Regions from separate parts of the Streptomyces sp. NPDC086023 genome, predicted to be linked through region 3. Evidence: riboswitches for the same ligand, from Rfam matches in the RefSeq annotation. Region 3 holds a riboswitch; each other region holds the start of a gene.
The links. A riboswitch is a leader RNA that binds a small molecule or an ion and turns the genes downstream of it on or off. The one in region 3 is predicted to bind thiamine pyrophosphate.
Positions count from the first base shown of each region.

Region 1 (7,480 bases), on a different contig from region 3:
TGCTGCTGCAACCATGGCCATTTCCCTTCCTCTCCACCAGCAAGACCGATTGCTCTATGTGGTTGATCGGCTACGGAGTGAAGTAGGCGCGCTGTTGAGCTCGCTCTCGTTCTCTATCAGTATCTGAAAACTCACTCCTTGTGATCCGATGGCGCTTCCACCACCCTTGTCAAGAGGGCCCTGGGGGATCATTCCTGGCCACTTCCACAACAGCGGGGTAGGCAATGCGCGAGTCGGTACAGGCAGAAGTCATGATGAGCTTCCTCGTTTCCGAGGAGCTCTCGTTCCGGATCCCGGTGGAGCTCCGGTACGACGCTCGTGACCCCTACGCAGTTCGCCTGACCTTCCACCTTCCCGGCGACGCGCCCGTGACCTGGGCGTTCGGCCGGGAGTTGCTTCTCGACGGCATCAACAAGCCGTGCGGTGACGGCGATGTGCACATCGCCCCCACCGATCCGGAGGAGCTGTCCGATGTCCACATCCGGCTCCAGGTCGGCAGCGACAGGGCCCTGTTCCGGGCCAGCGCGGCCCCCCTGGTCGCGTTCCTCGACCGGACCGACCGGCTGGTGCCGCTCGGTCAGGAGCGCAACCTCGGCGACTTCGAGGAGAACCTCGACGACGCCCTCGACAAGATCCTTGCCGACACGCGTACGCAGCAGAACGAGCAGAACGCGGGCTGAACCACGGCCGGCGGGAACCGGCCCGTACGCGTGCGTCCCGAGCGGTACGCGTACGACGAGCGGCTCTCAGCGTGCCGACGCGCTGAGCCGCCCGGTCCCCACCCCGTGATCGTCCCGTCCGTGACGACGGTCACTCAGCGCTTACGGCGGCGACCCCGTCCGCCGGTTCGTCCCGGTCCCCCGGCCGGAGCGGCGGACGGGGATACCGGCCGGTCGGCCGAGACCACCAGGGCAGCCAGCGCCGTCGTCACCGGCACCGACGCCACGAGCCCGATCGAGCCCACCAGGGTCCGTACGATCTCCTCGGCCACCAGCTCGCTGTTGGCCACGGAGCCCACACTGCTCTGTGCGATCGAGAACAGCAGCAGCAGGGGCAGGGCCGCGCCGGCGTAGGCGAGCACCAGCGTGTTGACCACCGAGGCGATGTGGTCGCGGCCGATCCGGATGGCCGCGCGGTACAAGGCCCGCGGCCCCATCGTGGGGTCCGCCGCGTGCAGTTCCCAGACGGCCGACGTCTGCGTGACGGTGACGTCGTCGAGCACACCCAGGGATCCGATGATCACACCTGCCAGCAGCAGGCCGCTCATGTCGATCTCCGGGTAGAGGCCGTGGATCAGACCCGTGTTGTCGTCCGTGTTCCCGCTCAGGAACGCCGATCCGATGAATCCGGACCCGAGCACGCCGATCAGCAGCAGCGAGACCAGGGTCCCGAGCACCGCGACCGAGGTGCGTGCCGTGACGCCGTGGCACATGTAGAGCGCGATCAGCATGATGGCGCTCGCCCCCACCACTGCGACGACCAGCGGGTTCGACCCCTGGAGGATCGCCGGCAGGATGAAGAGCACCAGTACGGCGAAGCTGACGGCGAGCGCGATCAGCGCGAACACCCCGCGCATGCGCCCCACCAGCACCACGGCCAGCGCGAAGATGCCGGCGAGCAGCGCCAGAGGCAGCTCACGGTTGACGTCGACCACCGAGTACTGGAGGTCGCGGGGGGCGTCCGGCGCGTACGCGACCACGACTTCCTGACCCTCGCTCAACTGCCGGGGCGCGCCCGGCTGGACGATCTCCAGGAACGTACGCCCCTTGTCGGGACCGGTGGTGACCTCGATGGTCGCCTTCGCGCACTGCCCGGTCTGCCGCTGCTGCGCCTCGCGCCCCTCGGGCGTGGAGGTGTCCCCCGTGGGCGGCACCTGGGCGACGTTGACCTCCTTGCAGTCCACCCGCTGGAGCGTGGCGACCCGCCCCTCCTGCGTCTGGCGGTCGAAGCCGACGCCGGTGCGCTCGTGCGCGGGGGCGCCACCGGGCCACAGCACGACCAGGCCCACCACCACCGCGGCGGCGAACGGGATCAGCACGGCGGCGATGACCTTGCGCAGGTGCTTCGAGACGGGGGCGGCCGGACCGTGCCCGTGCGAGTGCCCGCCGTGCGAGTGCCCGCCGCCGTCTCCGCCGTGACCGCCGCCGTGCCCGCCGCTCCCTGCGTGCCCGTGCCCGTGCCCGTGCCCGCCGGCGTCGTACGCTCCGTGCCCGAAGTCGTGCTCGCCCGGCCCGCCGTAACCCTCTGCGGGGCCAGGGTGGCCGGTGTGGTCATGGGGGTCGACGGGAGGCTGCGGCGGTGTGGTCACCGGCCGATCATCGCAAGAGTTGAGGGGGCCCACTGTTCAGCGCGCCACAGATGACGCTAGCGTGGGGGCACCTTTGCACAACGCGGGAGCTCGGAGCACCGGGCTGAGAGGGCGCTGATCACCGTACGCGCGTCGAAGACGACGAGTACGGGAGGAGGCTGCGTCGACCGCCGAACCTGTTACCGGGTAATGCCGGCGTAGGGAGATAGGTCTCATGACCATTCAGGATGCACGCACGCCTGCCACCAGCCAGGACGGCCAGAGCGAGCGCCAGCCGGGCTGGCACAAGGGCTACGTCGCGGGCTCCCGCCCCGACATCCGCGTGCCGGTTCGCCAGGTCCACCTCACCAACGGCAAGGACGTGACGCTCTACGACACGTCCGGCCCGTACACCGACCCGCAGATCGAGACCGACGTCCGCCGCGGCCTGCCGCCGCTGCGCGAGAACTGGATCATCGGCCGCGGCGACACCGAGGAGTACGCGGGCCGTCCCGTGCGCCCCGAGGACGACGGCATCAAGCACACCTCGCCCCGCGGCGGCCTCAAGAACCTCGACGCCGTCTTCCCCGGCCGCCCGCGCCTGCCGCGCCGCGGCCGCGACGGCCAGGCCGTCACGCAGCTCGCGTACGCCCGCCGCGGTGAGGTCACCCCGGAGATGGAGTACGTCGCGATCCGCGAGAACGTCTCCCCCGAGGTCGTCCGCGAGGAGATCGCCGCCGGCCGCGCGGTGCTCCCGGCGAACGTCAACCACCCGGAGATCGAGCCGATGATCATCGGCAAGAAGTTCCTGGTGAAGGTCAACGCCAACATCGGCAACTCCGCCGTGACCTCCTCCATCGAGGAGGAGGTGGAGAAGATGACCTGGGCCACCCGCTGGGGCGCCGACACGGTCATGGACCTCTCCACCGGCCGCAACATCCACACCACCCGCGAGTGGGTGCTGCGCAACTCCCCCGTCCCGATCGGCACCGTGCCCCTCTACCAGGCCCTGGAGAAGGTCGACGGCAAGGCCGAGGAGCTGACCTGGGAGATCTACAAGGACACGGTCATCGAGCAGGCCGAGCAGGGCGTCGACTACATGACCGTCCACGCCGGCGTGCTGCTGCCGTACGTGCCGCTCACCGCGCGCCGCAAGACCGGCATCGTCTCGCGCGGCGGCTCGATCATGGCCGCCTGGTGCCTCGCGCACCACAAGGAGAACTTCCTCTACACGAACTTCGAGGAGCTCTGCGAGATCCTGGCGGCGTACGACGTCACGTACTCGCTCGGCGACGGCCTGCGCCCCGGCTCGATCGCGGACGCCAACGACGCCGCGCAGTTCGCCGAGCTGAAGACGCTGGGCGAGCTGAACACGATCGCCAAGCGCCACAACGTACAGACCATGATCGAGGGCCCGGGCCACGTCCCGATGCACAAGATCAAGGAGAACATCGACCTCCAGCAGGAGATCTGCGAGGAGGCGCCGTTCTACACGCTCGGCCCGCTGACCACGGACGTCGCGCCCGCCTACGACCACATCACCTCGGGCATCGGCGCCGCGATGATCGCCTGGTGGGGCACCGCGATGCTCTGCTACGTCACACCCAAGGAGCACCTGGGCCTGCCGAACCGGGACGACGTCAAGACCGGTGTGATCACCTACAAGATCGCCGCGCACGCCGCCGACCTGGCCAAGGGCCACCCGGGTGCCCAGGAGTGGGACGACGCGCTGTCCGACGCGCGCTTCGAGTTCCGCTGGGAGGACCAGTTCAACCTGGCCCTCGACCCGGACACAGCCCGCGAGTTCCACGACGAGACGCTTCCGGCCGAGCCGGCCAAGACCGCGCACTTCTGCTCGATGTGCGGTCCGAAGTTCTGCTCCATGAAGATCTCGCAGGACATCCGGCGTGAGCACGGCGGGGACCTGAAGGCCGAGGAGATCCAGGCCGGCATGGCGGAGAAGTCCGCCGAGTTCGCCGCCGCGGGCAACCGCGTCTACCTGCCGCTGGCCGACTGACCCACCGGCCGCCGCAGCCGCACGGACGGACCCGCGACCCTATGGGGGGAGTCGCGGGCCCGTCCGGCGTCCCGTTTCCGGATGGGACCGGGCGTACGCCGCTCAGGCGACGGTCTGGTACGCCGAGCCGAGCTTCGCGCGGGCGAAGTCGCGGTTCGCGGTGACCCGTTCGCGCTGATCCTCCGGCAGCAGACCCTCACCGAGGAGCCGTTCGCAGCACTCCAGACACTCCTGGTACTCGCCGGTCCAGTAGGCGGCGACGGCCAGCTCGTCGAGCGCGCGCCAGTCGTGCCACGCGAACTCCACGAACAGGATGTCATCCGGCCGTTGGACGGCCACGGCACGGCGGGCGAACATGTGGGCCAGCGGCCAGCGCCCCTCAAGACGGCACAGCCGGGCGAGGTCGCCGATGGCCTCGGCGCGGGTGGGGCGGCTCTCGTACGCGCGCAGGTAGCGGTCCATGACCTCGGCTGCCGGCCGCTCCAGCTCGGTGGCGAGCCGGGCGGCGTACACCTGGGCGAGGTACGTCTCCTCGACCCAGCCGCCCATCGTCACGCGGTGGTCGTAGGCGGCCAGGGACTTCTCCTTCTCGCCGGCGTCGCGCCAGCTCTGGGCCAGGTAGAAGGCGTACCGCGCGTTGTAGGGTTCCTTGGCGAGCCCCTCCTCCAGGATCTTCGCGTCCCGGAGGTACTTCTCCCGCTCGCCGCCCTCCCGCTGCCGGGCGCCACCGCCGACGATGAGCAGGCTGATCCCTTCGAGCACGTCCTTGCTGTGCGGCCCGCCGCAGTCGAGGTACTCGTGGAGCACCCCGACGTAGCGCCAGGGCAGCCGGGTCGCGACGAGCGTGTGCCGCCAGTGGATGACGGGGCCGTGGTGCACCGCCAGCTGGTACGCGTCGTGGGTCAGCTCGGGCATGCGGAAGCCCGGCTCGATGCGCATCTCGTCGTCGGCGTCCATGAACAGCAGGTAGTCGGCCCGGTCCCGGGCGAGCTCGATGGCCTCCGTGCGGCTGCCGTCGAAGCCCCGCCACGGGCGCTCGTGCAGCTGGCCCGGGAGGTCGGCGAAGTACTCGCGGATCACGTCCTGGGTGCCGTCCGTGGAGCCCGTGTCGACGATCACCCAGGTGTCGATCAGGGGGCGCACCGACTCCAGACACTTCCGGATGGTCGGTGCCTCGTTCTTGACGATCATGTTCAGGCAGACTGTGCTCAAGGGTCCCGTCCACGGTGTGCGGGCCGCCGTACGGGCGGCCGGGCCGGCGTCGGACCGTGACCGTAGTGACCCTCGTGACGCCGTTGTCCACGGCTCGCCGATGGTGCTACTGCGTCTGCGGGCGGGAACACACCCTCGGGTGGGCGTCTGATAGCCCGAAGTGTTGACGTACGCATCCGGCCGCTCAAGTGGTAGTGCCCAATGTCCGTTTTCTCCGGAGGAAGCTCGAACCCGCGACCGGGACGTCACCCGTTCCGGCGGCAGATCCTTTCCGAAGGAGCGTTTTTGATGAGTCGTGAGCGCAGGACCACGCAGCTGGGTCCCGTTCCCTGTACCCGGGGCTGGCAGGTGGGCGGTGCCCTGGCCTCCCTGTCGATCGTGCTGGTGGGCCTCGCAACCCCCGCCGTCGCCGCGGCCAACGCGATCACCCCGCAGGTGAGCGCGGTCGCGCCGGCGGGCGGCAGCGGTGACTGCAAGGAGGAGCGTCCGCACGAGCGGCCGCGCCACGGCGCGCCGCTGGCCCGCCACCTGCTGGACAAGTACCTGCACGGGCAGGACCAGGAGGACCACGACGAGTACGTGCGTGGCGGCGGCGACGACAAGTGCAAGGGCGCCACGGGCGCCACCGGTCCCACCGGTGCCACCGGACCGAAGGGCGACACCGGCCCGGCGGGTCCGCCCGGAGCCACGGGTGCGACGGGCGCCACCGGCCCCGGCGGCGGGGCGACCGGCCCGACGGGTCCGGCCGGTCCGCCCGGAGCGACGGGCTCGCAGGGTCCGGCCGGTCCGGCGGGCGCCACGGGTGCGACCGGTGCCACCGGCCCGCAGGGTGCCACGGGCGCCACCGGCCCCGGCGGCGGTGCGACCGGCGCGACGGGTCCGGCCGGTCCGACGGGTGCCACGGGCGCGACGGGTCCTGCGGGTGCCACCGGCGCCACGGGTGCGACCGGCGCCGCGCTGTGCCAGGACATGGACGCCTACAAGCCCAGTAATGCCGCTGAGGTCAAGGCCGTCCTGACCGGCGACCCGGCTCGGGCGTACGCGGGTATCCGCAACCTGCAGCAGCCCATGCAGGCCGGTCCCACGGACTTCATCTGGTACGACCTCACCGACACCGGGGATTCGTTCCCTGACGGTGCGTGCTCCATCTCCATCGCCTCCCAGACCAACGCCAGCGATGGGGTCTCGATCGAGGTGCTGACCGAGGACGGCGCGGTGTACGAGACCACGTGCGAGGTCAACACCCTGGGCCCCAACAACGACGGGCTCCCCGCCAACACCCAGATCCTCGACTGTGACGAGCAGTGGACGCTCCTGACCCCGGGTCACCCGGCCCCGGGTGACACCGGCCCGACCCCGGCTCTGAACCGGGTCCACTCCGATCTGCGGGCCCTCCAGCCCCAGCTCGCCAAGGGCCTCAACAAGGGCAGCGAGAAGCTGTCCAGGTAGCGGTTCTGTCTCTCCGGCCCTCGGCTGGGGAGAACCTCTGCGCCGCGTCCGGTTCGCCGGGCGCGGCACAGCCGTGTTTCACGTGAAACATCCGGACGCTAGTCCGGCCGGCGGTCCGGGCCGCCGAAGTCCGGGCTCGTGAAGTCGGGACTGGTGTAGCTCGGGCGGGGGGTGGGGTCTTCGCCGGCCGGAGAGGTGAAGTCCGGCCGGGTGTAGCCGAGGCTCGGCATCCGGCCCGACGGGCGGTACGAGGACGGTGCCGCCGGATCCCTTGGGTCGGCCAGAGCGTCCCGCAGGAACGGCAGCACACCCCGCTCCAGTAGCGCGTTGAGCCAGGCCTCCCGGGCCCGCGCGAGCTCTTCCGGCACGGCGAGCGTGTCCTCGGCCACGACCTCGGTGGAACTGTTCCGCACCGCCGTCACCAGCAGTCCGATCGCAGCGACCAGGATCGCGACCACGGTCAGCCCGCCGAACAGCCAACCGGCCGTCAGCATCGTCTGAGCGAAGGCCGGTTC
Region 1 covers NZ_JBITRX010000004.1:285,092-292,571, forward strand. Annotated here, with positions in the region: gene ACIF6F_RS10735 (IclR family transcriptional regulator) at 1-127, shown strand, start outside; gene ACIF6F_RS10740 (SsgA family sporulation/cell division regulator) at 225-680, shown strand; gene ACIF6F_RS10745 (YibE/F family protein) at 815-2,341, opposite strand; TPP riboswitch at 2,381-2,529, shown strand; gene thiC (phosphomethylpyrimidine synthase ThiC) at 2,523-4,304, shown strand; gene ACIF6F_RS10755 (glycosyltransferase) at 4,407-5,516, opposite strand; gene ACIF6F_RS10760 (hypothetical protein) at 5,805-6,965, shown strand; gene ACIF6F_RS10765 (hypothetical protein) at 7,064-7,480, opposite strand, start outside.
Region 1: linked by a shared signal. The riboswitch ahead of thiC (phosphomethylpyrimidine synthase ThiC) and the one ahead of ACIF6F_RS28605 (thiamine ABC transporter substrate binding subunit) in region 3 are both predicted to bind thiamine pyrophosphate.

Region 2 (7,480 bases), on a different contig from region 3:
CCCGCCGGCGACGGGCACGTGCCCGCCCACCGGGTTGCGCAGTGCTGTCGTCACAGTCCCTTGATCCTGATGGTGATCGTGCTGCCCTCGGGGGCTGTCGTGCCGCCCTTGACCGACTGGCTCGCCACGTCGTCGCTGAAGGAGATGAACGGCTTCTCCACCTTCACCTCGAAGCCGGCCTCCTTCAGGGCCCGCTTGGCGTCCTCCACGTTCCGGCCCGTGACGTCCGGCACCGGGACCATCCGCGGCCCCTTCGAGACGGTCAGCACCACGGTGTCGCCGGTGGCGGCCTTGGCGCCCGCGGCCACCGACTGGTTGGCCACCGTGCCCTGCGGCTGCGGGGAGTTGATCTGCTCCGTGGCGACCTGCACCTTGAGGCCCAGGCCCTCCAGCGCGGAGCGGGCGTCGTCCAGCGGCGAGCCGACCACGCCGGGCACGTCCACCGGGGCGCCCTTGCTGACGACGATCGCGACGGCCGTGTCCGGGGCCCGCTTCTCGCCGGCCTCCGGGTCGGTGCCGATGACCGAACCGCGCGGGATCGCCCCGCTGAACGCCTGGCTGACCATGCCGGGGGCCAGCCCCGCCTTGGTCAGCTCCGCCTTGGCCCGCTCCAGCGGGAGGCCCTTCACCTTGGGCACGGTGACGATCTCCGGTCCGCGGGACAGCACGAGGGCCACCGAGCCGTTGCCCCGGATCTGCGCGCCGGGCGTGGGGTCGGTGCCGATCACCTTGCCCCGCTCGACGGTCTCGCTGAACTGCCGGCGTACGTCGCCCACGTCGAGCCCCGCCTCGGCGAGCCGGTCCCGGGCCTCCGCCTCGGTCTTGCCGAGCAGGCTGGGTACGCGGGTGAACTGACCGGCGCCGATGTACCAGACGCCGGCGCCCAGCGCGAGCACGAGCAGTGCCCCCACCAGGGCGATCAGCGTGCCGCGGGCGGGCCGCCGCGGGGACGGGCCGGACGGCACCCCGGACGGCCGGGGCGGCACCGGCGGGTGTTCGAAGCGGGTGGTGTGGCTCACGTCGTCCGCGGCGGCGGACGTGGCGACCGGCCGGGGGACGACGCTGGTGCGGTCCTCGGAGGCGCTGTGGGCGTCGGCGCGCGACTGCGGCGGCACCGCGTCGAGCTGCGCGTCGCTGAGGGCGGCGCGGGCCTCGCGCACCTGCGAGAGGAGCATCACGGCGTCGTACGGGCGCAGGTCGGGGTTGCGCGCGGTGGCGGCGGCGACCAGCTCGTCCAGCACCACCGGCAGGCCGGCCACGGCGGCCGAGGGCGGCGGCACGTCCTCGTTCAGGTGGCGGTAGAGCACCTGGGCCGGGGTGTCGCCGGAGTGCGGCTTGCCGCCGGTGAGCATCTCGTACAGCACGACGCCGCAGGCGTAGACGTCCACGCGGGTGTCTGTGGTGCCGTTCTCGATCTGCTCGGGCGCGAGGTAGGAGACGGTGCCGAGCACCGCGCCGGTGGTGTCGGTGACCGAGCCCACCGCCCTGACCAGGCCGAAGTCGGCGACCTTGACCCGGCCGTCGTCGCCGATGAGGACGTTCTCGGGCTTCATGTCCCGGTGGACGAACCCCGCCCGGTGGGCGGCGCCGAGCGCGGCGAGCACCGGCTCCAGGACGTCCAGCGCGGCGCGCGGCTGGAGGGCGCCGCGCTCGCGCAGCAGGTCGCGCAGGGTGCAGCCGCTGACGTACTCCATGGCGAGGTAGACGTAGGGCCCGTCGGTGCCCTGGTCGAAGACGGCCACCACGTTCGGGTGCGCCAGCCGGGCCACGGACTTCGCCTCGCGGATGAACCGCTCGACGAAGGCGCCGTCGGCGGCGAGCGCCGGGTGCATCACCTTGAGCGCGAGGACGCGGTCGAGCCGGGTGTCGACGGCCCGGTAGACGGTGGCCATGCCGCCGACGGCGATGCGGGCATCGACGCGGTAGCGGCCGTCGATCACGCGCCCGACGAGCGGGTCTTCCAGGGTCGTATCCACCAGGGAATTCTACGAGTGGCCCCTCGCCCCCCGGCCCGGGTCCCCGTGGCTTGCGGCACACCTGTGACGTGCCGGTCCCGTGCCGGGTGCAGATGCTTGCCGGGCGCGCGGGACCCCGCGCCCGGCACGGGCCCGGCACCCGGGACGGGATCGGCACCCGGCACGGGCGGTCAGAAGGCCGGGCGTTCCGGGTCGAGGGCGGCACGGCCCTCCACGGGGGACGACGCCTCGGCGAAGTGCCGCCGCGGAATCCGCCCCGCCCGGTACGCCAGCCGCCCGGCGGACACCGCATCCCGCATCGCCCCGGCCATCAGCACCGGCTCCTGCGCCCGCGTCACGGCCGAGGCCAGCATCACCGCGGAGCAGCCCAGCTCCATCGCCAGCGCCGCGTCCGAGGCGGTGCCCGCCCCCGCGTCCAGGATCACCGGCACGCCCGCCCGCTCGGTGATCAGCTGGAAGTTGTGCGGGTTGCGGATGCCGAGCCCGGAGCCGATCGGCGACCCCAGTGGCATGATCGCCGCGCACCCGGCGTCCTCCAGCTTCCGCGCGAGCACCGGGTCGTCGTTCGTGTACGGCAGGACGGTGAACCCGTCGTCCACCAGCACCTCGGCGGCGTCCAGCAGCTCGACCGGATCCGGCAGCAGGGTCCGCTCGTCGGCGACCACCTCCAGCTTGATCCAGTCGGTGCCCAGCGCCTCCCGGGCCAGCCGCGCGGTCAGCACCGCTTCACCGGCCGTGAAGCACCCGGCGGTGTTCGGCAGCACCTGGATCCCCAGCCTGGACAGCACCGAGAGCACCGAGCCCTGCACCGTGGGGTCCAGGCGGCGCATCGCCACCGTGGTCAGCTCGGTGCCGGAGGCGACCAGGGCGCGTTCCAGGACGTCCAGGCTGGGCGCGCCTCCGGTGCCCATGATCAGGCGGGAGGAGAAGGTCCGGCCGCCGAGGGTGAGGAGGTCCGACATGGTCAGCCTCCCTGCACCGCGGTCAGCACCTCGACCCGGTCGCCCTCGCCCAGGGCCGTCGCCGGCCACTGGCCGCGCGGCACCACGGTCTCGTTGACGGCGGCGGCCACCCCGGAGGGGGCCGAGGTCAGGGTGGCGACCAGCGCGTCCAGCGTGGTCCCGGGGGCGACCTCGCGGGGTTCGCCGTTCACGGACACGGTCATACGAGCGACTCCTCACGTACTGCTGCGGGGGAGAAGCGGCGCGGCGTGAACGCGCGTGCCACCTCCGGGAGTTCACCGGTGGCCAGCAGCTCCGCCATCACCTCGCCGGTGAGGGGGGTCAGCAGCACGCCGTTGCGGTAGTGCCCGGTGGCGAGGTGCAGGCCGGGCAGCTCCGTGGGGCCCAGCAGCGGGGCGTTGTCGGGGGAGGCGGGGCGCAGGCCGGCCCGGGTCTCGGTGAGCGGGAGTTCGGTCAGGCCGGGCACCAGCTCGTGGGCGTCGCGGAGGAGTTCGTACACCCCGCCCGCGGTGACGGTGGTGTCCCAGCCCAGTTCCTCGCTGGTCGCCCCGACGACCAGCTCGCCGTTCTCCCGGGGCACGAGGTAGACGTGGCTGCCGCGGACCACCGCGCGGACCGTGCGGGTGAGGAACGGCGCGTACGCTCCCGGCACCGTCAGCCGCAGCACCTGCCCCTTGACGGGCCGGACCGGCGGCACGACCTCCGGCGGCAGGCCGGCCAGCCGTCCGCTGTGGCTGCCCGCGGCCAGTACCACCTGGTCGGCGGAGAGTTCCTCGCCGGTGTCGAGCACGGCGCCCGCGGCGCGGTCGCCGGTGACGGTCAGCCGCTCCGCGGAGGTCTGGTGGAAGAGCACGCCGGCCCGCTCGCAGGCCGCGACCAGAGCGGCGGCCAGCCGCCGCGGGTCCACCTGGTGGTCGCCGTCGACGCGCAGCCCGCCGCGCACCCCGGGTGCCAGCATCGGCTCCAGGCGGCGGCACTCGCGGCCGGTCAGCCACTCCGACTCCAGCCCGCAGCGCCGCTGCAGCGCATGCAGCTCGCGCAGGTGCGTACGGTCGTCCGCGTCCAGCGCCACGGCCAGCGTGCCGCAGGCGCGGTAGCCGATGTCCAGGCCGCCGCTCGCCTCGGTCAACTCCGCCTCGAACTCGGGGTAGCGGGCGGCGGAGGCGAGGTTGAGGCCGAGCAGGGTCTCCTCGCCGTAGTGGAGTTCGGTCACGGCGGCGAGCATCCCGGCCGCCACCTGGGCGGCGCCGCCGCCCGGCCGGGGGTCGGCGAGCGCGGTGCGCAGGCCGCGCCGCGCGGCCCGCCAGGCCGTGACCAGGCCGATGATCCCGCCCCCGATGACGAGGACGTCGGATCCCTTACGAGATGAGTGCATGGGCGTCCAGCCCCTCCCTTCGCCGGCATGACCCGGATCAGGTTCGTACGGTCGGAGGCCGGCCAGCCTCCCTCTCAGCCCGGTCCGCCCGGGCTCCCGCGATAGGTACGGTGGCCAGACTATCCCCCGGCCCCGAGCGCGGGTAAGGCCGCCCGCGAGCACGCCGCGAGCGGCGCTCCGCCCCGGACGGACACCGACTTTCCTGACGATCCGTCAGGTGGTTAGGGTGTGCGGCGTGAGCGATCAGCTGAGTCAGACCCAGGACACGGCGCACGGCGTCGTCATCGTCGGCGCGGGCATGGCGGGCGTGCAGACCGCCGTGGCCCTGCGCGAACAGGGCTGGACGGGACCGGTGACCCTGCTCGGCGCCGAACCCCACCAGCCGTACGACCGGCCGCCGCTCTCCAAGGCGGTGCTGCTCGGCAAGGCCGAGGACTCCGCCTTCGACGTCGACTTCCAGGGGCTCGGCATCGAACTGCGCCTCGGCGTCGAGGTCACCGGGCTGCGCGCCGCCGACCACGAGGTGGACACCTCCGCGGGCCCGGTCCCGTACGCCACCCTGGTCCTCGCCACCGGGGCCGAGCCCCTCACCCTTCCCGGCACCGAGGGCGTGCCGGGCGTCCACCTGCTGCGCACCCTCGACGACGCCGAGCGGCTCAAGCCCGTGATCGCCGAGCGGCACGACATCGTCGTGGTCGGCGCCGGCTGGATCGGCGCGGAGTTCGCCACCGCCGCCCGCGAGGCCGGCTGCGCCGTCACCGTGGTCGAGGCGGCCCCCCGCCCGCTGGCCGGGGCCCTGCCGGCCGAGGTCGCCGAAGCGATGGCCGGCTGGTACGCCGAGGCCGGCGCCCGCCTGCTGACCGGCGCCCGGGTGGCCGAGGTGGCCCCCGGCGCCGTGGTGCTCGCCGACGGCACCGAGCTGCCCGCGGGCGCCGTGGTCGTGGGCATCGGCGCCCGGCCCGCCACCGGCTGGCTCGACGGCTCGGGCATCGACCGCGGCGCGGACGGGTCCGTCACCGCAGACGACCACCTGGCCACCTCGTTGCCCGACGTGTACGCGGTCGGCGACTGCGCCTCCTTCCCCTCGGCGCGCTACGGCGAGCGGCTCGTCGTCCACCACTGGGACAACGCCCTTCAGGGCCCCCGGGTGGTGGCCGCGAACATCCTGGCCGGGCCCGGCGGCGAGGCGCAGGCCTACGACCCGGTCCCGTACTTCTGGTCGGAGCAGTTCGGGCGCTTCGTGCAGTACGCGGGCCACCACGCCGAGGGCGACACGCTGGTCCGGCGCGGGGACCCGGCCGAGGCCGCCTGGTCCGCCTGCTGGCTGCGCGGCGAGGCCCTGGTGGCGGTGCTGGCCGTGGGCCGGCCCCGTGACCTGGCGCAGGGCCGCAAGCTCATCGAGAGCGGGGTCCCGGTGGACCCGGCCCGGGTGGCCGACGCCGCGGCCCCGCTGAAGTCCGCCGCCCGCTGACGCGCGGGGGTGCGGCTCGCCGTACCCCCTCCGGCACCGCCCGGGTACCGGCTGTCGGCCGGGGATGGCAGGCTTGTCCCGTGACCGAGATTGACGCAAAGATCGATGCTCTCGTCCCCGAGTGGCTCTACCTCCCCGACATCGCCGAAATGCTGGACGTTGAGGTGACGCGTATCCGCCAGCTGGTGAAGGAGGGCCAGCTGATCGCGGTGCGCCGCGGTGAGAACCGCGCCCTCCAGGTGCCGGCCGCCTTCATCGACGGCGACAAGGTGGTCAAGGGCCTCTCCGGAACCCTCACGCTGCTGCGGGACGACGGCTTCACCGACGAGGAGATGCTGGAGTGGCTCTTCACGGCGGACCCGACCCTGCCCGGCACCCCGGCACAGGCCCTGAGTGAGAATCGCGGCACGGAAGTGAAGCGCCGCGCCCAGGCGCTCGCAGTCTGATCCGAACCGAACCACCACGCGGTGTACGGGCCCGAGCGGCCCGTGCACCGCCCCACCCGGGGGGTACCTCCATGTCCGTCGACGCCCGCGCCGCCCTGTCCGACGCCCGGCTCTACCTGTGCACGGACGCGCGCAAGCGCCAGGGAGACCTCCCCGAGTTCCTCGACGCCGTCCTCGCGGGCGGGGTCGACGTCGTGCAGCTGCGCGACAAGGGCATGGAGGCCGCCGAGGAGCTGGAGCACCTCCAGGTCTTCGCCGAGGCCGCCCGCCGCCACGGCCGGCTGCTCGCGGTCAACGACCGCGCCGACGTCGCCCATGCCATCGGCTCCGACGTGCTGCACCTCGGGCAGGGGGACATCCCCGTCCCGGCCGCCCGCGCGATCCTGGGCGAAGGGGTGCTGATCGGCCGCTCGTGCCACGCGGAGTCCGAGGTCGCCGCGGCCGCCGCCGAGCCGGGCGTCGACTACTTCTGCACGGGCCCCTGCTGGCCCACCCCCACCAAGCCCGGCCGCCACGCCCCGGGCCTGGACCTGGTCCGGTACGCGGCCTCGCTCGGCCAGGACCGGCCGTGGTTCGCCATCGGAGGCATCGACGCCGGCAACCTGGACGAGGTGCTGGACGCCGGCGCCACCCGGGTGGTCGTGGTCCGTGCGATCACCGAGGCCGACGACCCGGGTGCGGCCGCCGCCGACCTGGCCAAGCGTGTGCGGGCCCGACTCCTCTGAGCGACCGGAACCGTCGGTTCCTCCGGTTCGGGCGGTGCTCAAGGGGCCTCCGGTCCATCGAAGTGTCCAAAAACGTGTCCGAGGGGTGGACACACCTTGGGGTGATCATGGAGTTTGTCTAGCCTGCCCGTATGGCCCTTGGCACCGCTTCCACCAGAACCGACCGTGCGCGCACGGTCCGCGACATGCTCGCGTCCGGTACGTCGTACTCGTTCGAGTTCTGGGCGCCCAAGACGGAGAAGGGCAACCGGAACCTCTGGAACGCCCTCCGCCGGGTCGAGGCGGTGGCACCCAGCTTCGTGTCCGTGACCTACGGCGCGGGCGGCTCCACCCGGGGCGGCACGGTCAAGGCCACCCAGGAGATCGCCGCCGACACCACCCTGACCCCGGTCGCGCACCTCACGGCGGTCGACCACTCGGTGGCGGAGCTCCGGAACGTCATCGGCCAGTTCGCGGACGCGGGAATCCGCAACATGCTGGCGCTGCGCGGCGACCCGCCGGGCGACCCGATGGGCGAGTGGGTGC
Region 2 covers NZ_JBITRX010000001.1:394,923-402,402, forward strand. Annotated here, with positions in the region: gene ACIF6F_RS01785 (deoxyribonuclease IV) at 1-42, opposite strand, end outside; gene pknB (Stk1 family PASTA domain-containing Ser/Thr kinase) at 51-1,976, opposite strand; gene ACIF6F_RS01795 (thiazole synthase) at 2,147-2,938, opposite strand; gene thiS (sulfur carrier protein ThiS) at 2,941-3,141, opposite strand; gene thiO (glycine oxidase ThiO) at 3,138-4,313, opposite strand; TPP riboswitch at 4,311-4,423, opposite strand; gene ACIF6F_RS01810 (NAD(P)/FAD-dependent oxidoreductase) at 4,612-5,784, shown strand; gene ACIF6F_RS01815 (Rv2175c family DNA-binding protein) at 5,865-6,230, shown strand; gene thiE (thiamine phosphate synthase) at 6,302-6,955, shown strand; gene metF (methylenetetrahydrofolate reductase [NAD(P)H]) at 7,087-7,480, shown strand, end outside.
Region 2: linked by a shared signal. The riboswitch ahead of thiO (glycine oxidase ThiO) and the one ahead of ACIF6F_RS28605 (thiamine ABC transporter substrate binding subunit) in region 3 are both predicted to bind thiamine pyrophosphate.

Region 3 (7,480 bases):
GCCACGAGCCGCCGAACGCCTTCGCCGGGCACATCGCGAAGTACTTCGCCAACGCCACCCGCGAGGACGGGCTGCTGGCCCGGTGCACCGCCGGCGTGGTGTTCCTCCCGGGCGCCGCGGGCACGCTCCAGGAGATCTTCGACAACGCGACCCCGAACTACTACGCGTCGCGCGGCGAGCCCACCCCGATGGTGCTGGTCGACCGCCGCCACTGGACCGAGCACCTGCCCGCCTGGCCGCTGCTGCAGTCGCTGGCCCGCGGCCGCGCGATGGAGTCGCGGATCGCGCTGGTGGAGTCGGTCGACGAGGTCCCGGAGGCCCTGGCCCGCCTGTCCTGACCTGCGCTCCGGCCGGCGGAGGCAACCCCGAGGCCGAATGACACGTCTGGCAGTCGTACCGCAAAACCTGCCAGACGCGAACGGAGCCTCCCGTGCTCATAGGCCTGCTGACCGCTGTGGCGGCGTCGATCTGCTACGGCACGGGATCCGTGCTGCAAGCCGTGGGCTCCCGGCGGGCCGCCCGGGCCGAGCCGGGCGCCGGCCTGACCCAGCACGGCGGCCCCAACCTGTCCTCCACCGCGAAGGCCGCCCTGACCTGGGAGTTCATCGTCGGCACGATCCTGGACTTCGTGGGCTTCGGGCTGGGCGCGCTGGCCGCGAGGCTCCTCCCGCTCTTCCTCTCCCAGACGGTGATCAGCGCGAACCTGGTGATCACCGCGGTGCTGAGCGTCAAGCTGCTGGGCATCCGGCTGAGCCGCAAGGAGTGGGCGTCCATCGGCGTCGTGTGCGGGGCGCTGGTGCTGCTGGCGACCGCCGCGGGCCACGAGGGCGGACACCACGCGGAGCGGTCGACGCACTGGTGGCTGCTGGCCGTCACCGTCCTGCTGATGCTGGGCGGCACCGTCGCCGTACGCCTCCTCGGCGGCCGGGCCGCGATCCTGGCCGGCCTGCTGTCGGGCCTGGGCTTCGGCGCGCTGGGCGTCGGCGTGCGGATCCTGGACGGCATCGACCCGTTCGACCCCCTGGCCCTGCTGGCCGACCCGGCCCTGTACGCCATCGTGATCGCCGGCGTCGGCGGCATGTACCTGCACACGGTGGCCCTGCAGATCGGCTCGGTGAACGGCGCCACCGCGGCGCTGGTCGTCGGCGAGACCGTGCTCCCGGGCGCGATCGGCGTCCTCTGGCTCGGTGACGCCTCCCGCCCCGGCTTCGCCTGGCTCGCGGCCGTGGGCTTCGCCCTGGCCGTGGCGGGCGCGGTGGCCGTCGCCTGGTACGGCGACCACGACACCCCGGCACCCGCACAGGCCCCGGCCGACCTCAGGGTCCCGGTACCGGCGCCGTAGGACGCGGCCCGGGATCCGCAGGGCCCGGCCTGGTCCGAAAGCCACGGCCTAAGCGTCCGGGAGGACGACCACCTCGGACGGGGCGAAGGCGACGCCCACCCGGGCGCCGGGGTCCGCCGCGGACGCCAGGTCGCACTCGGCCTCCAGCTCCGGTCCCCCGCACTCGGGCCGCAGGGTCAGCGCGACGTGCGTGCCGCGGAACGTACGGGAGACCACGGAGCAGGGCAGGCCCTCGTCAGGGCGTACCAGCCGCACTCCCGCGGGCCGCACCAGCAGCCGGCCGGCCCCTTCGGGGGAGCCCTCCGGCACCGGGACCTTGCCCCAGGGGGTGTCGGCGGCAGGGCCGGTCACGGTGGCCGGCACCACGTTGTCGAAGCCGAGGAAGCGGGCCACGAACTCCGAGGCGGGCCGCTGCCAGACCTCCAGCGGCGTCCCCGCCTGGGCGATCCGCCCGTCCCGCATCACGACCACCCGGTCGGCGAGCGCGAAGGCCTCGCCCTGGTCGTGCGTCACGGCCAGTACGGTCGTGCCGAGCCGGGAGAACAACCCCCGCAGCTCGACCACCAGCCGCTCGCGCAGCCCGCGGTCCAGCTGGCCCAGCGGCTCGTCCAGCATCAGCAGCCGCGGCCGCGGTGCCAGCGCCCGGGCCAGGGCCACCCGCTGCTGCTCGCCCCCGGACAGCGAGGCGACGGCCCGGCGCCCCGCACCCGGCAGCCCCACCAGCTCCAGCAGCTCGGCCACCCGCGCCTCCCGCTCGGCCCGCCCGACCCCGCGCATCCGCAGCCCGAAGGCGACGTTGCCGCCCACGTCGCGCTGCGGGAACAACTGGTGGTCCTGGAACATCAGGCCGACCCCGCGCCGGTGCACGGGCACCCCGCTCTGGTCGGCCCCGCCCAGCAGCACGCGCCCGGCGGCGGGCTGGAGCCCCGCGACCACCCGCAGCAGCGTGGACTTGCCGCTCCCGCTCGGACCCAGCACACAGACGGTCTCGTGCTCGGCCACCGCCAGGTCCACGGCGTCCAGCACCGTCCGCGTCCCGAAGCGGACCGACACCGCGTCCAGTTCCAGCAACGTCATCAGAACTCCCCGGACCGCTCGGGCCGCAGCCGCTCCAGCACCAGCAGGGACACCGCGCACACCCCCATCAGAATCGTGCTCAGCGCCATCGCCTGCCCGTAGTTCAGCTCACCCGCGCGCCCCAGCAGCCGCGCCACGGCCACCGGCAGCGTCGGACGGTCGGGCCGCGCGATGAACACGGTGGCCCCGAACTCGCCGAGGGACACCGCGAAGGCGAACCCGGCGGCGATCAGCAGCGCCCGCCGCACCATCGGCAGGTCCACCTCCCGCCAGGCCCGCAGCGGCGAGGCGCCGAGCATCGCCGCCGCCTCCCGCAGCCGCCCGTCCACGGCACGCAGCACGGGCAGCATCGTCCGCACCACGAAGGGCACCCCGACCAGTGCCTGCGCCAGCGGCACCAGGATCCAGGACGTGCGCAGGTCGAGCGGCGGCTCGTCCAGCGTGATCAGGAACCCGAAGCCCACCGTCACCGCGGACACGCCCAGCGGCAGCATCAGCAGGGCGTCGAAGCCCCGCACCAGGCGGCCGGCGCGCCGCGTGAGCGCCGCCGCGGCCAGGCCGCCGATCAGCAGCGCGATGCCGGTGGCGGCCAGCGCGTACTGGAGGGAGTTCCAGACCGCCTCCAGCGGCGGGACCAGGAAGGTGCCGCCGTCGGAGGACTGGAGTGCCCGGTAGAAGCCGGTGCCGTAGCCGCCGGGCGCGTCGAAGGAGCGTTCCACCAGGACGCCCAGGGGCAGCACGATCAGCAGCAGGACCGTCAGGAGCACCCCGCCGAGCAGCGCCCACTGCCCGAAGCCGGCCGGCCGGTGGGCGGTGCGGGCGGGATCGACCAGCCGGAGTGCGGTCTCGCGCCGGCGCACCGTCACGGCGTGCACGGCCAGGATCGCACCCACGGCGGCGAACTGCACCAGCGTGAGCACGGCGGCGGTCGGCAGGTCCAGCAGCTGGGCGGTCTGCCGGTAGACCTCCACCTCCAGCGTGGCGTAAGCCGGTCCGCCGAGGATCTGCACGACGCCGAAGGAGGTGAAGGTGAAGAGGAAGACCATCAGGGCGGCGGCGGCCACGGCAGGCGCGAGGGCGGGCAGCGTCACGCGCCGCCAGGCGCCGAACCGGCCGGCGCCCAGCACCCGGGCGGCCTCCTCCTGGCGCGGGTCCAGCTGGGACCACAGGCCGCCGACGGTGCGTACGACCACGGCGTAGTTGAAGAAGACGTGCGCGAGGAGGATCGCCCACGCGGTGGTGTCGAGCCGTACGCCCCACAGCTCGTCCAGCATCCCGCCCCGGCCGAGCAGGGCCAGGAAGGCGGTGCCCACCACGACGGTGGGCAGCACGAAGGGGACGGTGACCACGGCCCGCAGCAGCTGCTTGCCCGGGAACTCGAAGCGCGCGAAGACGTATGCGCCGGGGAGCGCGATCAGCAGCGTGAGCGCCGTGGAGGCGAGCGCCTGCCAGGTGGTGAACCACAGCACCCCGGCGATGTCGGGCCGGCCGAGCACCTCGCCGATCCGGCCGAACTGCCAGCCGGTGTCGGTCCTGATCCCGCGGCCCACGATCGCGGCCACGGGCCAGGCGAAGAAGATCGCGAAGAAGGCGAGCGGCAGGGCCATCAGGCCCAGCCGCACCGCCGTGCCGCGCCGGGAGGAGCCCGCGGGCACCTCCCGGACCGCGTCCTGCGCTACTTCAGCACGAGCGAGGTCCATGCCCCGACCCACTGCTCACGGTTCTTGGCGATCGCGTCCGGAGTCACGGTCTCCGGCTTCTCGATCACCACGCCGTGCCTGGTGAAGATCTCCGGCAGCTTCGCGTCCTTGACCACCGGGTTCACGAACATCTGGAGCGGCATGTCCTCCTGGAACTTCGTGCTGATCAGGAAGTCCAGCAGGGCCTTGCCGCCCGCCTCGTTCTTCGCGCCCTGGAGCAGGCCCGCGAACTCGGTCTGGCGGAAGCAGGTGCCGGTGGAGACGCCGGTCGGCGCCACGGCCGGCTGCGGCTCGCCGTACAGCACCTCGACCGGCGGGCTGGAGGCGTAGGAGACGACCAGCGGACGGTCGCCCTTGGCCTTCTTGCCGCCCGCGGAGCCGGAGAAGCGCTCGTTGTAGGCCTGCTCCCAGCCGTCGACGACCTCGACGCCGTTGGCCTTGAGCTTGGTCCAGTAGTCCTTCCAGCCGTCCTCGCCGTACTTGCCCACGGTCGCGAGGAGGAAGCCGAGGCCGGGCGACGAGGTCGAGGCGTTCTCGGTGACCAGGAGGTTCTTGTACTCGGGCTTGACCAGGTCGTCGAGGGTGACCGGCGGGGCCAGCTTCCTGTCGGCGAAGTACTTCTTGTCGTAGTTGACGCAGATGTCGCCGGAGTCGATCGGGGTGACGCGGTGCTCGGCCTTGTCGAGCTGGTACTGCTCGGGGACCTCCGCCAGGCCCTTGGCCTCGTACGGGATGAAGATGCCGTTGTCGAGGGCGCGGGAGAGCAGGGTGTTGTCGACGCCGAAGAAGACGTCGCCGCGCGGGGAGCCCTTGGTGAGGATCTCCTGGTTGAGGGCCGCGCCCGCGTCACCGCTCTTGAGGACCTTGACCGTGTAGCCGGTCTGCTTCTCGAACTCCTTCAGCACGGCCGGGGTGGCGTTGAAGGAGTCGTGGCTGACGAGCGTGACCGTCTTCGACTCGGGCTTGCCGCTCGGCGCCGCCCCGTCCTTCTCGTCGCCGTTGCCGCAGCCTGCGAGCGCGGCCGCGCCCAGGGCGGTGGCCAGCACGGCGCCCGCCATCTTCTTGGTGGTGCTCACGGAACATTCCTCCTGGAGTGACCAGGAGAAGACGCGGCCCCGCCCCGGCGCTCTGGGAGCGGACGCCGGGGCAGGGCGCAACAGCTTGAGTGATGACCGAACTTCCTACCCGGAATGACCCGGGCGAGGTTCAGAGGGTCTGCGGCGTGACGGTGCCCGCACTCTCAGCGCTGTGGCGCTCCCCTGTCGGAATATGCAGATGTACGGGGCCAGGTTACCGCTCGCTGGCGGCGAGCTGTCCGCACGCTCCGTCGATCTCCTGGCCACGGGTGTCGCGGACGGTGACCGGCACGCCGTGGCCGGCGATGGCCTGGACGAAGGCCCGCTCGTCCTCGGGGCGGGAGGCCGTCCACTTGGACCCCGGGGTCGGGTTGAGCGGGATCAGGTTGACGTGCACCCGCTTGCCCTTGAGCAGGCGTCCCAGCAGGTCACCGCGCCAGGCCTGGTCGTTGATGTCGCGGATCAGCGCGTACTCGATGGAGATGCGGCGGCCGGACTTCTCGGCGTACTCCCAGGCCGCGTCGAGGACCTCGCGGACCTTCCAGCGGGTGTTCACGGGGACGAGGGTGTCGCGCAGCTCGTCGTCGGGGGCGTGCAGGGAGACGGCGAGACGGCACTTGAAGCCCTCGTCGGCGAACCGCAGCATGGCCGGGACCAGGCCGACGGTGGAGACGGTGATACCGCGCTGCGACAGGCCGAGGCCGTCGGGCTCGGGGTCGGTCAGGCGGCGGATGGCGCCGACGACCCGCTTGTAGTTGGCCAGCGGTTCGCCCATGCCCATGAAGACGATGTTCGACAGGCGGGCCGGGCCGCCCGGGACCTCGCCGTCGCGCAGGGCCCGCATGCCGTCGACGATCTGGTGGACGATCTCGGCGGTGGACAGGTTGCGGTCGAGGCCCGCCTGGCCGGTGGCGCAGAACGGGCAGTTCATGCCGCAGCCGGCCTGCGAGGAGATGCACATGGTGACCCGGTCCGGGTACCGCATCAGGACGGACTCGACCAGCGTGCCGTCGTGCAGCCGCCAGAGGGTCTTGCGGGTGGTGTCGTCGTCACAGCTGATGTGCCGGACCACGCTCATCAGGTCCGGGAGCAGTTCCTGCCGGAGCTTCTCGCGCGCGCCGGCCGGGATGTCGGTCCACTCGGCCGGGTCGTGCGCGTAGCGGGCGAAGTAGTGCTGCGAGAGCTGCTTCGCGCGGAACGGCTTCTCACCGATCGCGGCCACGGCCTCGCGCCGCTCGGCGGGCGAGAGGTCGGCGAGGTGCCGGGGCGGCTTCTTGGCCCCCTTGGGCGCGACGAAGGTCAGTTCTCCCGGAAGGGGGCGGGCCATGATCGGTTTCTCCTCAGTACGACGAGGCCTGGCCGGCCTCCGTGGTAAACGGAGCCGATGGCATTGGCGCGACCGGCGCCAGGAGACCTCACAGGGCGTCCCCCCGCGGCTCGCGGGGGACGAGAAAGGCGCGCCACTCGGGAGTGGCGCGCCTTCCAGGATACCCGGGACGGCTCAGCCGGTGCCCACGAAGAGCGCCAGCAGCAGCCACACCACCGGCGCGGTGGGCAGCAGAGAGTCCAGCCGGTCCATGATCCCGCCGTGACCGGGCAGCAGGGTGCCCATGTCCTTGATGCCGAGGTCCCTCTTGATCATCGACTCACCGAGGTCGCCCAGGGTGGCGCTGACCGCGACCGCGAGACCCAGCAGCAGGCCCTGCCACCAGCTGCCCCCGTCGATCAGGAACTCCATGCACAGCGCACCGGCCGCCATCGCGAAGGCCACGGCACCGAAGAGTCCCTCGCGGGTCTTCCCGGGGCTGATCCGCGGGGCGAGCTTGTGCTTGCCGAAGCGCCAGCCCACCGCGTACGCCCCGGTGTCGCTGACCACCGTGAGGACCAGGAAGGTGAGCACCCGCTGCGGACCGTCGTCGGCGGTCAGCAGCATCGCCACGAAGGTCGCGAGGAACGGCACGTAGAACGCGGCGAAGACGCCGGCCGTGACGTCCTTCAGGTAACCCTCGGGAGGCTCCGTCATCCGCCACACGAGCACGGCGAGCGCGGTCAGGGCCATCGCGACCCAGGCGCCCTCGGCCCCGCGCACGTACCCGGCGACGACCATCGCGGCGCCGCCGACGGCGAGCGGGACCAGGGGCGCGTTGATGCCCTTGCGCTCCTGGAGGCGGGAGGTCAGCTCCCACAGCCCGACGACCACCGCGACCGCGATGACGCCGACGAAGACCGCCTTCACGATGAACAGCGAGGCGAAGATCACGGCGCCGAGGCCGACGCCGACCCCT
Region 3 covers NZ_JBITRX010000017.1:87,084-94,563, forward strand. Annotated here, with positions in the region: gene ACIF6F_RS28585 (LOG family protein) at 1-338, shown strand, start outside; gene ACIF6F_RS28590 (hypothetical protein) at 431-1,342, shown strand; gene ACIF6F_RS28595 (ABC transporter ATP-binding protein) at 1,391-2,419, opposite strand; gene ACIF6F_RS28600 (ABC transporter permease) at 2,419-4,026, opposite strand; gene ACIF6F_RS28605 (thiamine ABC transporter substrate binding subunit) at 4,095-5,195, opposite strand; TPP riboswitch at 5,280-5,390, opposite strand; gene rlmN (23S rRNA (adenine(2503)-C(2))-methyltransferase RlmN) at 5,410-6,522, opposite strand; gene ACIF6F_RS28615 (phosphatidate cytidylyltransferase) at 6,697-7,480, opposite strand, start outside.